Linked DNA regions of Hydrogenophaga sp. SL48. The main gene of each other region encodes a partner of the protein of the gene in region 2 in a complex. Links are inferred from orthologs where the notes say so. Each region holds a gene or a part of one and is shown on either strand. Other genes may lie near its edges.

Region 1 (4,662 bases), 2.9 Mb from region 2 along the record:
CACACAGCTGGCTGCGGTCGCGCCGCGCGTCCAGGCAGGTGGGGCAGATGTCTTTTTCGGTGAAGGTGTGGCAGAGCGCACAGTGTTTCACCTCGGCGCAGGCATGTTGCAGCGCCTGCGCCAGGTGCAGCGCACCCTCCCGGTCGTGCTGCAGCAGGTGAAATGCCATGCGCTGCGCCGATTTCACGCCCACCCCCGGCAGACGCCGCAGCGCCTGCACCAGCAGTTCCAGGGAGTGGGTGGCGGTCACGCGTATGGGCGGCGGGCCATCAGAAGGGAAACTTCATGCCGCCCGGCAGACCAGGCATGCCCGCCGTGAGCTTGCCCATCTTCTCGTTCGACGTTTCTTCGGCCTTGCGCACGGCCGCATTGAAGGCCGCGGCGACCAGGTCTTCCAGCATGTCCTTGTCGTCGGCCAGCAGGCTGGGGTCGATGGTGACGCGCTTGACGTCGTGTTTGCAGGTCATCAGCACCTTCACCAGGCCAGCGCCGGATTCACCGGTGACCTCGATGAAAGCCAGCTCGTCCTGGGCTTTTTTCAGGTTGTCCTGCATGGCCTGGGCCTGCTTCATGAGACCGGCGAGTTGTCCTTTGTTGAACATGGTGATCCTTGTGTTCTGATTGGAAAAAAGAATGAATTCAGAAGGCTCAGCGAGCCGCCGCCGGGCCGCCCCGAGGCGGCTCAACCCCCTCGGGGGGCAGCGACCCGCGCAGCGGCGGAGTGTGGGGGCGCATGTCCGTGGCCTTGAGCGTGCCGGGCACGATTCTGCCGCCAAAGTCGCGCATCATCGCCTGCACGAAGGGGTCGTCCCGGATGATTTGTTCGGCCTCGCGCTGACGGCGCGCGGCTTCGGCCGCCAGGCGCAGCGCGGCAGAGTCGTTCACCGGGCCGATCTCCACCACCAGGCGGATATCGTGGCCCAGCGTCTTCAACGCCGTGCCCAGGCGTTCCCGGGTGTTGCCCTGGTTGAGCGACTCGCGCTCCACGCGAAGCACCCACTGGTCGGCGTCGCGCGCCACCAGCTGCGACTGCAGCCCCAGCTCGCGCACCAGCGCGGTGATCGTCTCGGCGCGCACGAGCTGCATCACCGCGTCAAACCAGACATCGCCTTCGGCACTGGTCACCAGCTCAGGCAAGCGCACCGTTTCACCGGGCTCGCGCAGCTGGTCCAGCCGTGGAGAGAGGCCCGCCTCGCGCACCGGAATCGCCACGACACGGCGGCTGGTCTGCACACCCTCGTCCGTTGGTGGCTCTTCCGGGTCTTCCACCCAGGGCGGGCCATCGTCGTCATCTAGAACCTCGTGACGGGTGGCCACTGGCTGGGCGGACGCCTCGGTCACGGTTCGAACGTTGAGGGGAGCCGGTGGTGACGGCGTCGCGGGTGGCGCAACAGGCGCGGCCACCGGGCTCGCCATGGCCTGGGCAGGCCGAACCTCCGCAGGCGTGCGTGGAGATGCCACCGGCGCAGGCGCGGCCGGCGGAACCGCAGCAGGCGCCTCAACCGCCGTTTTCAGTGTTTTTTTTTCCGCCGCGGCCACAGGGGTCGTGCCGGAAGGCTTGAACGCCAGCAGGCGCAGCAACACCATGGTGAGCGCGGCGTACTCGTCGGGCGCCAGGCCCAGTTCGCCACGGCCGTGCAGGCACAGGCTGTACAGCAACTGGGTTTCGTCGGCCGGCAGCGCATGGGCCAGGCGCACGATCTCGGGGGTGTCGGGGTCGTCCGATTCCTGCAAGGCCAGCCGTTCGGGCACCGCCTGCAGCACGGCCATGCGCTGCAGCAGGCCGGTCATTTCTTCCAGTGTCGACGCGGCGTTGAGGCCGTTGGTGCGCAGGCTGTCGACCGTGTCCACCACCGTGGCGCCGTCGGCCCGCGCCAGTGCATCGATCAGACGCAGCACATACGAGCGGTCCACGGCGCCGAGCATCTGGCGCACGGTTGCTTCCTGCAACTGACCGCCGCCGAAGGCAATGGCCTGGTCGGTCAGCGAGAGCGCGTCGCGCATGGAGCCGCGCGCGGCGCGCGAGATCAGGCGCAGCGCCTGCGTCTCGGCCGGCACGTTTTCAGCCTGAAGCACCTGACCCAGATGCTCCAGCACGGTCTCCGGTGCCATCGGGCGCAGGTTGAACTGCAGGCAACGCGAGAGCACGGTCACCGGCACCTTCTGCGGGTCGGTCGTGGCCAGCACGAACTTCAGGTACTCGGGCGGCTCTTCCAGCGTCTTGAGCATCGCGTTGAACGCGTGCCCGGTGAGCATGTGCACCTCGTCGATCATGAAGACCTTGAAGCGGCCCTGCACCGGCTTGTAGACCGCCTGCTCCAGCAGCGCCTGGACCTCGTCCACGCCGCGGTTCGAGGCCGCGTCGAGCTCGGTGTAGTCCACGAAGCGGCCCGAGTCGATATCGGTGCAGGCCTGGCACACGCCACATGGCTCGGCGGTGATGCCACCCTGCCCGTCCGTGCCCAAGCAGTTGAGCGACTTGGCCAGGATGCGCGAGACGGTGGTCTTGCCCACGCCACGCGTGCCGGTGAACAGGTAGGCGTGGTGCAGGCGCTGGGTCGTGAGCGCGTTCGTGAGGGCCTGGACCACGTGCGCCTGCCCCACCATTTCGGTGAAATTGCGCGGGCGGTACTTGCGGGCCAGGACGACGTAAGACATGGTGTCGATTCTAAGCGGCGCCCTCACCGCGCCCGGTCCGGCAAAGGTCGCTGCCATCGCCTACAATTCACCCCGACGGGCCTTCCCGCATGGTGAAGCGGCCAACCGGGTCAGGTGGGGAACCAAGCAGCCCTAACTGTGGAGTCAGTGCCGGGGTCAAGGCTCGTCACCTTATTCAGCGCATCGCACGCGCTACAGCAAAAAGGCCGCATCAGCGGCCTTTTTGCTGTCTGGGCCAGGCAGCCCCGATCAGAAAGCGTCGATCTTGAGCTTCTGGCGCTCCACCACCCGCTTCCAGCCGTCCACGTCTTTTTGCAGGAACAGCGCGAGCTGCGCCGGCGTGCCGGTGGCGGGCTCCAGCGCGTCTTTGGCCAGGCGCTCTTTCACATCGGGCATGGCCACCACCTGGGCCAGCGCGGCATTGATCTGCTGCACCACGGCGTCGGGTGTGCCTTTCGGTGCGACCAGCGCAAAGTAGTTCAGCACGTTGACATCGGCAAACCCCGACTCTTGCATGCCGGGCACCTGCGGCAGCGCGGGGCTGCGGCCCTGGCTGGTGACGGCGAGGGCCTTGAGGCGGCCGTCCCGGATGTAGGGTGCGAGCGCGGGGATGGTCCCGGTGAGCAGCTGGATCTGCCCGGACAGGGTGTCCACGGTGGCGGGCGCAATGCCACGGTAGGGAATGTGCGTGATGAACGTGCCGGTGTGCGCCTTGAGCGATTCGAGCACCAGGTGGTTGATGCCGCCGACCCCGGCCGAGCCGTAGTTCAGGCGGCCGGGCTGGCTGCGTGCCAGTGCCACCACCTCGGACAGGGTGTTCGCGGGCAGGTCTTTGCTCGCGGCCCAGACGAGCGGGCCGTGGGCAAACATGCCCACCGGGGTGAAGCCGGCGATGGGGTCGTAGCCCGCACCTGGCAGCGCGGCGGGCACCGTGGTGAAGGGCGCTGCGGCGAGCAGCAAGGTGTGGCCGTCGGGCGCGGCCTTGGCGACCTCCTGGGCGCCCAAGGCACCGGAAGCCCCCGCGCGGTTGTCCACGACGACGCTGATCTTCAGCAACTCGGCCAGCTTCGCCGCGATCAGGCGGCCCATGGCGTCGGTGCCGGCCCCGGGCGCGAACGGCACGACGATCTTGATGGGCCGATCAGGAAAGCCATTGGCCTGGGCAGCACCCGCGCTCAAGGCGACGAGGCCTGCGGCGAGCTGATGGCAAAAGCGGCGGCGGTGCAAAACGGACACGAACATGGGCAAACATCTCCAGGACAGGGCAAAAAGAACCCGTGGAACTCTAGACCCGGGTCTTGACGGCGTGATGACACCCCATCAATGGGCCTTGAGCCAGCGCGCCACGCCCTGCCCCGCCACCACACCGCTGGCCAGGCAAGCCGTGAGCAGGTAGCCGCCGGTGGGCGCTTCCCAGTCCAGCATCTCACCCGCGCAAAAGAGGCCGGGACGGCGCTGCACCATCAGCGCTTCGTCCAGCGCTTCGAAGCGCACACCACCGGCCGTGCTGATGGCTTCGTCGATCGGCCGGGTGGCGGCGAGCGTGATGGGCAGGGCCTGGATCGCGACCGCGAGCGCGACCGGGTCGTTCATCGTGGCCTTGGGGCACCGCTCGTGCAGGATGGCCATCTTGATGCCGTCCAGCCCGAGCCGGCTCTTGAGGTGGCTGGAGAGGCTGCGCGACCCTCGGGGGTGCGCCACCTGTTTGAGCACGTCTTCCGGGCTGCGGTCGGGCAGCAGGTTGAGGTGGAAGGTGGCGCTGCCGGTCCGGTTGATCTGATCGCGCAGCCCGCTGGAGACAGCGTAGACCAGGCTGCCTTCCACGCCGGTGGCGGTGGCGACGAACTCTCCCTTTTTCTGAAAGCTGTGACCCTGGTCGTCGGCAAACCGGATCGCGACCGATTTGAAGGGCTGCCCCGCGAAGCGTTCGCGGAACAAGGGCGTCCAACCGCCCTGCACCTCAAAGCCCCCGTTGGACGGTTGCAGCGGCGCCAGGTCCACCTC
Region 2 (7,624 bases):
AGGGCCTGGCCGACATCCACGAGCGCCTGGTCTCGCGCTTCGATTCTGGCCTCACGGTCGCCATCGAGCCACCCGAACTGGAAATGCGGGTGGCGATCCTGATCAACAAGGCCGCGGTGGAAAACGCCGTCATGCCCGAGGAAGTGGCCTTCTTCGTGGCCAAGAACGTGCGTTCCAACGTGCGCGAGCTCGAAGGTGCTTTGCGGAAAATCCTGGCCTATTCGCGCTTCAACCAGAAGGAAATCTCGATCCAGCTGGCGCGCGACGCGCTGAAAGACCTGCTGTCGATCCAGAACCGGCAAATTTCGGTCGAGAACATTCAGAAGACCGTGGCCGACTACTACAAGATCAAGGTCGCGGACATGTACAGCAAGAAGCGCCCGGCCAGCATCGCCCGCCCGCGCCAGATTGCGATGTTCATCGCCAAGGAACTGACGCAAAAGAGCCTGCCGGAAATCGGCGAACTGTTCGGTGGCCGGGACCACACCACGGTGCTGCACGCGGTGCGCAAGATCGGCGCCGAACGCCAGCAGAACAGCGAGCTCAACCAACAGCTGCACGTGCTGGAACAGACGCTCAAGGGATGAGGGCCCTGGTTTGCGGAAGGCCCGCGCAAAAAGGTGAAAATAGGCGAGTTTTGGGCTCTGAGGGGGCCCTGCTGCAAGCCCGAGGAGTGCGCCGGAGCGGAGCGCCACCAGTCAACCAAGGACGAAAGAGTCTGACATGATCGTTTTGAAATCGACCCAGGACAAGGTGTTGGCTGCGCTGCAGTCGGTCGCGGGCATCGTGGAGCGCCGGCACACCCTGCCGATCCTGGCCAATGTGCTGCTGCGCAAGACCGGCTCGGCCGTGCAGCTGACCACCAGCGACCTGGAAATCCAGATCCGCACCACGGCCCAACTCGACGGCGACGACGGCAACTTCGCCACCACCCTGGGCGCGCGCAAGCTGATCGACATCCTGCGCACCATGCCATCGGATCAGACCGTCAGCCTGGAGAACACCGGCGGCAAGCTGGTGCTCAAGGGCGGCAAGAGCCGCTTCACGCTGCAAAGCATGCCGCCCGAAGACTTCCCGCTGGTGCAGGAATCCGCCAGCTTCGGCCCCGTGTTCGCCGTGCCGCAGAAGACGCTCAAGAGCCTGCTCGGCCAGGTGTCGTTCGCGATGGCCGTGCACGACATCCGCTACTACCTCAACGGCATCCTCTTCGTGGCCGAAGGCAAGAAGCTCAGCCTGGTCGCCACCGACGGCCACCGCCTGGCGTTTGCCAGCGCCGAGCTGGACGTGGAAGTGCCCAAACAGGAGGTGATCCTGCCGCGCAAGACCGTGATCGAACTGCAGCGCCTGCTGTCTGACAAGGAAGGCGCGATCGAGATGCAGTTCGCCGCCAACCAGGCCAAGTTCAGCTTCGATGGCATGGAATTCGTCACCAAGCTGGTCGAGGGCAAGTTCCCCGACTACAACCGCGTGATCCCGAAGAACCACAAGAACATCGTCACGCTCGGCCGTCAGCCGCTGCTGGCCTCGCTGCAGCGCACCGCCATCATGACGAGCGAGAAGTTCAAGGGCGTGCGCCTGAACGTCGAACCTGGCGCGCTGCGTGTCGCGTCGAGCAACGCCGAGCAGGAAGAGGCCGTGGACGAACTCGACATCGACTACGGTGGCGACACGATCGAGATCGGCTTCAATGTCACCTACCTGATCGACGCGCTGCAGAACATGAGCCAGGAGATGGTTCGCATCGAGCTGGCAGACGGCAACAGCTCGGCACTCGTCACCAACCCCGACGACAACGCGTTCAAGTACGTTGTCATGCCGATGCGCATCTGATCGTTCACCGATCCTGCTCCCCCAAGCCCGACCCGCTGCACAGCGGGTTTGGCCTTTCTAGCGATTGAGAAAAGTTCACCATGTCCGAAGCCAACCAGCCCGCAGAAACCGGTTCCGACGCCGTCAACACCGGCGAAGCCGGGGCCGCCAGCTCCAATTTCCAGCCCACCATCGACGCCCACCAGGCCGGCGCGAGCGAGGGGTATGGCGAGGGTGCCATCCAGATCCTGGAAGGCCTGGAAGCGGTGCGCAAACGCCCGGGCATGTACATCGGCGACACCTCCGACGGCACCGGCCTGCATCACCTGGTGTTCGAGGTGGTGGACAACTCCATCGACGAAGCGCTGGCCGGTCACTGCGACGACATCGTCGTGACGATTCACAGCGACAACTCCATCAGCGTCACCGACAACGGCCGCGGCATCCCGACCGGTGTGAAGATGGACGACAAGCACGAGCCCAAGCGCTCGGCCGCCGAGATCGCGCTGACCGAGCTGCACGCTGGCGGCAAGTTCAACCAGAACAGCTACAAGGTCTCGGGCGGCCTGCACGGCGTGGGCGTCTCCTGCGTCAACGCTCTGAGCCAGTGGCTGCGGCTGACCGTGCGCCGCGAAGGCAAGATGCACCAGATCGAGTTCGCACGCGGCTTCGTGCAGAACCGCATCGTCGAGACCAACGCCGACGGCATCGAAGTCTCGCCCATGAAGGTGGCCGGGGACACCGAGAAGCGCGGCACGGAAGTGCACTTCCTGCCCGACTACGAAATCTTCAAGGAGAACAACGATTTCCACTACGAGATCCTCAGCAAGCGCCTGCGCGAGCTGAGCTTCCTGAACAACGGCGTGCGCATCCGCCTGAAGGACGAACGCAGTGGCAAGGAAGACGACTTCTCCGGTGCTGGCGGCGTCAAGGGCTTTGTCGATTTCATCAACAAAGGCAAGACGGTCCTGCATCCCAACGTGTTCCACGCGCTGGGCGACCGCGCCAGCGACCAGGGCACCAACATCGGCGTTGAAGTGGCCATGCAGTGGAACAGCGGCTACAACGAGCAGGTGCTCTGCTTCACCAACAACATCCCACAGCGCGACGGCGGCACCCACCTCACCGGCCTGCGCGCCGCGATGACGCGCGTCATCAACAAATACATCGAAGAACACGAGTTCGCCAAGAAGGCCAAGGTCGAGGTCACCGGCGACGACATGCGAGAAGGCCTGTGCTGCGTGCTGAGCGTGAAGGTGCCCGAGCCCAAGTTCTCCAGCCAGACCAAGGACAAGCTGGTCTCCAGCGAAGTGCGCGGCCCGGTGGAAGACATCGTGAGCCGCCTGCTGGCCGACTACCTGCAGGAGCGCCCGAACGACGCCAAGATCATCTGCGGCAAGATCGTTGAAGCCGCCCGCGCCCGCGAGGCCGCCCGCAAGGCCCGCGAAATGACGCGCCGCAAAGGCGTGCTCGACGGCATGGGCCTGCCCGGCAAACTGGCCGACTGCCAGGAAAAAGACCCGGCGCTGTGCGAGATCTACATCGTCGAGGGCGACTCCGCCGGTGGCTCCGCCAAGCAGGGCCGCGACCGCAAGTTCCAGGCGATCCTGCCGCTGCGCGGCAAGATCCTGAACGTGGAAAAAGCGCGCTACGAAAAGCTGCTCACCTCCAACGAAATCCTGACCCTCATCACCGCGCTGGGCACCGGTATCGGCAAGGCCGGCAGCGAAAGCGCCAACGGTGACGGCAAGGACGACTTCGACGTCGCCAAGCTGCGCTACCACCGCATCATCATCATGACCGACGCCGACGTGGACGGCGCGCACATCCGCACCCTGCTGCTCACCTTCTTCTACCGCCAGATGCCCGAGCTGGTGGAGCGCGGCCACATCTACATCGCGCAGCCGCCGCTCTACAAGGTGAAGGCCGGCAAGGAAGAGCTGTACCTGAAAGACGGCCCGGCGCTCGACGGCTTCCTGCTGCGCATCGCTCTGAAAGACGCCAAGGTGTCCACCGGCGGCGCGACCAACAACCTGCTCGAAGGCGACACGCTCAACGAACTCGCGCGCAAGCACCAGGTGGCCGAACACGTGATCTCGCGCCTCTCCAACTTCATGGACCCCGAAGCCCTGCGCGCCATGGCCGACGGCGTGAGCATCAAGCTCGACACGGTGGAAGAAGCCGAAGCCAGCGCCGTCGCGCTGCAGGTCAAACTGCGCGAACTCAGCACCACCGGCGTGCCCGCCGAAGTGGCCGGCGAGTTCGACGTGCGCACCGACAAGCCCATCCTGCGCATCAGCCGCCGCCACCACGGCAACATCAAGAGCAGCGTCATCACGCAAGACTTCGTGCACGGCGCCGATTACGCGGCCCTGGCCAACGCCGCCGAAACCTTCCGTGGCCTGCTCGGCGACGGCGCCAGGGTCATGCGCGGTGAAGGCGAGAAGCAGAAGGAAGAAAAGGTCGGCGACTTCCGCCAGGCCATGCAGTGGCTGATCAGCGAAGCCGAGCGCACCACCAGCCGCCAGCGCTACAAAGGCCTGGGCGAAATGAACCCCGCCCAGCTCTGGGAAACGACGATGGACCCGACCGTGCGCCGCCTGCTGCGCGTGCAGATCGACGACGCGATCGAAGCGGATCGCGTGTTCACGATGTTGATGGGGGATGAGGTGGAACCACGGCGAGAATTTATTGAAACCAATGCGCTGCGGGCGGGCAACATCGACGTTTGATCTTGTGTAGAGAGACCTGTAAGCTGAGAAACCGAGGCCCATAAATTGAGAAATTTATGGGCCTCTTCTTTTGCATAGTCTAAGCAATGGCGACCATTCACCCTTCGTACATTGGCGTCACCACGCCAAAGAATGCGCCACCCAAACCTGAAATCGAGGAAATCTACGAAGAGGTGATGGCGGTACTTAGACGATTTAGAGCGGAGTCCATCGTCGACGCAGCACTTAACGACCTTTGGAATGCGCCAAAAGACAAGCTAATGGCAATGCAATCTGCTCCTTGGTTAACCCTACTTTTAGTGAAGTGGGCTGTCCAGGACCCCCGGGTTTTAATTCGAGTGGGGCCAAAAATCTCCCACAATACGTTGCACGAACTAAAACAGCGTCTCTGGAATGCCGAGCCTCCTGCCAGTCGAAAAGAAGACGATTTCAATGTCTACTTAATGTTTCGCACCATTTTCCATTGCCAACTCGAATTCCAGAGAAATGAATCCTGGGGATTCCTTAGGTGGGCCAGTTTAATTGCGCCACTCGACAGAAATCATATCTGCCGCCAACTTTTTCGAGAAGAACTCGGCATTGAACCTAATGACTTCATCGACCTAACATTTTTGATATATGCATCAGTACTTGACGGCAATCTGAAAATCGAGAAACGATTTTTAGCACCCTTCAGGAATCATTTTGGCGCGAAGATTGACCGCATATTCGACTTATACGGCCTTAGTCTTCCAGACTTAAGAATTGAACTTCAGAAGCCAAACACTCAGGACATCTATGGTCGAGGTGAGCTTTACGAATTTCCACACCTTAAGCGATGGCCCCTTGTGAAAGCGAGAAACGGATTCTACTTCTGTTGGCATCCCTTAGTTTTTTCAAGAGGAATAGAAGAGTCCGTTCATCTTCGACTATCTAGACATGGTCAAAGATACACTGATTCATTTAGGGAAGGTCTGCAAAACCGCGGCGCCGTGGGCCGATGTGAGACAGTGACGTCATGAAGCAAATGAGCCTGGGCGAGAGCGGATTCGAGCGCAAGACCAAGAGAACGCGCAAGCGCGAGTTCCTCGACGAGATGAACCTGGTAGTGCCGTGGACCGAGCTGGTGTCGCTGATTGCACAGCATGCACCAACGCCTGGCGCCAAGGGTGGTCGTCCGCCGTTTGCCGTGCGAACCATGCTTCGCATTCACTTCCTGCAGCAGTGGTTCAACCTGTCCGACCCGGCGATGGAGGAGGCGCTGTACGACACGCCCATGTTTCGAGAGTTTGCGGGGCTGGACCAGGGTGAGGAGAACTTGCCTGACGAGAGCACCATCCTGCGCTTTCGCCATCTGCTCGAACAACACAACTTGAGCCTGCAATTGCTTGCCACGGTCAACGCCACCCTGGCCGACAAAGGCCTGCTGCTCAAGAGCGGTACGGTCGTCGACGCCACGCTCATTGCCGCCCCCAGCTCGACCAAGAACAACAGCGGCGAACGCGACCCCGAGATGCATCAGACCAAGAAGGGCAACCAGTGGCACTTCGGGATGAAAGCGCATATTGGGGTCGATGCCGAATCGGGCCTGGTGCACACCGTCAAGGCCACAGCGGCCAACGCGCACGACATCACCCAGGCCAGCGAACTGCTGCACGGCGACGAAACCGATGTCTTTGCCGACTCTGGCTACCGGGGCGTTCACAAGCGCGATGAGGTGATCAAGGACCATCCCGAGGTCCACTGGTACGTGGCCATGATGCCCAGCCATCGCAAGGCGCTGGACAAGGAAACGCCCATGGGCTCGATCATGGAAGCGCTGGAGAAAACCAAGGCGCGCATCCGAGCCAAGGTCGAACACCCGTTCCGGGTGATCAAGCGCCAGTTCGGATATGTGAAGGTGCGCTACCGGGGATTGGCCAAGAACACGGCGCAGCTGCACACCCTGTTTGCGTTGTCCAACATCTGGATGGTGCGCCGAACGCTTTTGAAGGAGACCCGAGGATGAGTGCGTCCGAATGCGGCCAACGGCCACGAATCAGGGCGAAATCGGCCAACAAAGCGCCCTCGTGAGCCTGAAATCGCCATCATTTGAAATTGCATGCATCACCTCGCGCCGTAGCGGGTGTTGTGCAGACCTTCCTTAGCAAGGTTTTCGAAAAGTACGTAATCACTCTTGTTCAGCAGGTGAATTTACCCTATCTTACAGAGAAAGATATTAAACAAAGACTAGGACCGGGAAGTTCGTCGGTCGAAGCCATAATTCAAGAAAAAGACTGCAATATTCTTATCGAAGCAAAGATGAGTTTATTTTCGGATGATGTATTAGTTCAAGAGAATACAAAATCTGCATTTGAGAAAACCAAGCACCTGAGGAAAGCAATCCACCAAGGACAGACCATTAGCAATCTAATCCGAAGCAAGCCAGAGTCTTTCGATGATTGCCCGAACAAGACAACAGACTACTTGATTGTGGTTACCAGCCGGGAACTAATAGTCGGGAATGGGCACCAATTGCTGCGACTCTATTCTGAAAAGAATGCCTCTGATGTTCAGATGCAACATCACGTCAAACTCCCCCTAGAGAATATCTTCGTTATCTCAGTCGAAGATTTTGAAAACCTTACTACCGCCGTGCGGGAAGGAAACCTAAATTTACAGTTGACTCTTGAGCATGCCGTTAGTGCCAACAAGCATCCATCCACATCTCAACTGCTCTTTTCGGATGCAATGAAAAAGCTCAATAGCGAGTGGCGACGCCCCCCTTTAATTGAAGCGGCAGTAGAAGAGTCTATAAAGCGAATGGAGGTGCTTCAGAAAGCCACCAATCTGCTTGAGAAGCAAATGGATAATCAACCCTAATTAAGCACAATTGACTCGGACATTCCCTCGCTGACGCCAGAATAGATACGTAGACGCAGTTTTGAATTAACTCTAAACAGGTGCTATGTACGAGTTGACTGTGTGAAAGCGAGGCGGACCAAGGCCTCTTGCCACTTGTTGGCCAAGGTGGTGTGGTTGCCATAGCCGCGGCGCAGCACGACGCGGCCGAACTGCGCGACAACGCGCAAGGCGTATTCCAGAATTTCTGGGGTTGTGTTGTC

The links. Proteins that work in one complex are often made in the same cells at the same time.
Region 1: the proteins of dnaN (region 2) and dnaX are in contact, whole or in part, in a cryo-EM structure (PDB 8GIZ), measured with the Escherichia coli proteins. The link is inferred for Hydrogenophaga sp. SL48 from one-to-one orthologs.

Annotation. Positions count from the first base shown.
Region 1 is NZ_CP063400.1:1,467,478-1,472,139, reverse strand. Bases 154-3,045 are described here. They hold dnaX (DNA polymerase III subunit gamma/tau), read right to left. Parts: upstream 2,659-3,045; coding sequence 649-2,658; downstream 154-648. Other genes in these bases: IM738_RS07000 (Bug family tripartite tricarboxylate transporter substrate binding protein), read right to left, coding at 2,908-3,045; IM738_RS07015 (YbaB/EbfC family nucleoid-associated protein), read right to left, coding at 270-602; recR (recombination mediator RecR), read right to left, coding at 154-250. Outside these bases: more of recR, read right to left, coding at 1-153; more of IM738_RS07000, read right to left, coding at 3,046-3,900; IM738_RS06995 (TIGR03862 family flavoprotein), read right to left, coding at 3,979-4,662. UniProt on the Escherichia coli protein: Part of the beta sliding clamp loading complex, which hydrolyzes ATP to load the beta clamp onto primed DNA to form the DNA replication pre-initiation complex.
Region 2 is NZ_CP063400.1:4,411,880-4,419,503, forward strand. Bases 1-2,776 are described here. They hold dnaN (DNA polymerase III subunit beta), read left to right. Parts: upstream 1-723; coding sequence 724-1,830; downstream 1,831-2,776. Other genes in these bases: dnaA (chromosomal replication initiator protein DnaA), read left to right, coding at 1-587; gyrB (DNA topoisomerase (ATP-hydrolyzing) subunit B), read left to right, coding at 1,911-2,776. Also shown: more of gyrB, read left to right, coding at 2,777-4,541; IM738_RS20860 (hypothetical protein), read left to right, coding at 4,628-5,542; IM738_RS20865 (IS5 family transposase), read left to right, coding at 5,539-6,528; IM738_RS20870 (hypothetical protein), read left to right, coding at 6,618-7,382. UniProt on the Escherichia coli protein: Confers DNA tethering and processivity to DNA polymerases and other proteins. Acts as a clamp, forming a ring around DNA (a reaction catalyzed by the clamp-loading complex) which diffuses in an ATP-independent manner freely and bidirectionally along dsDNA.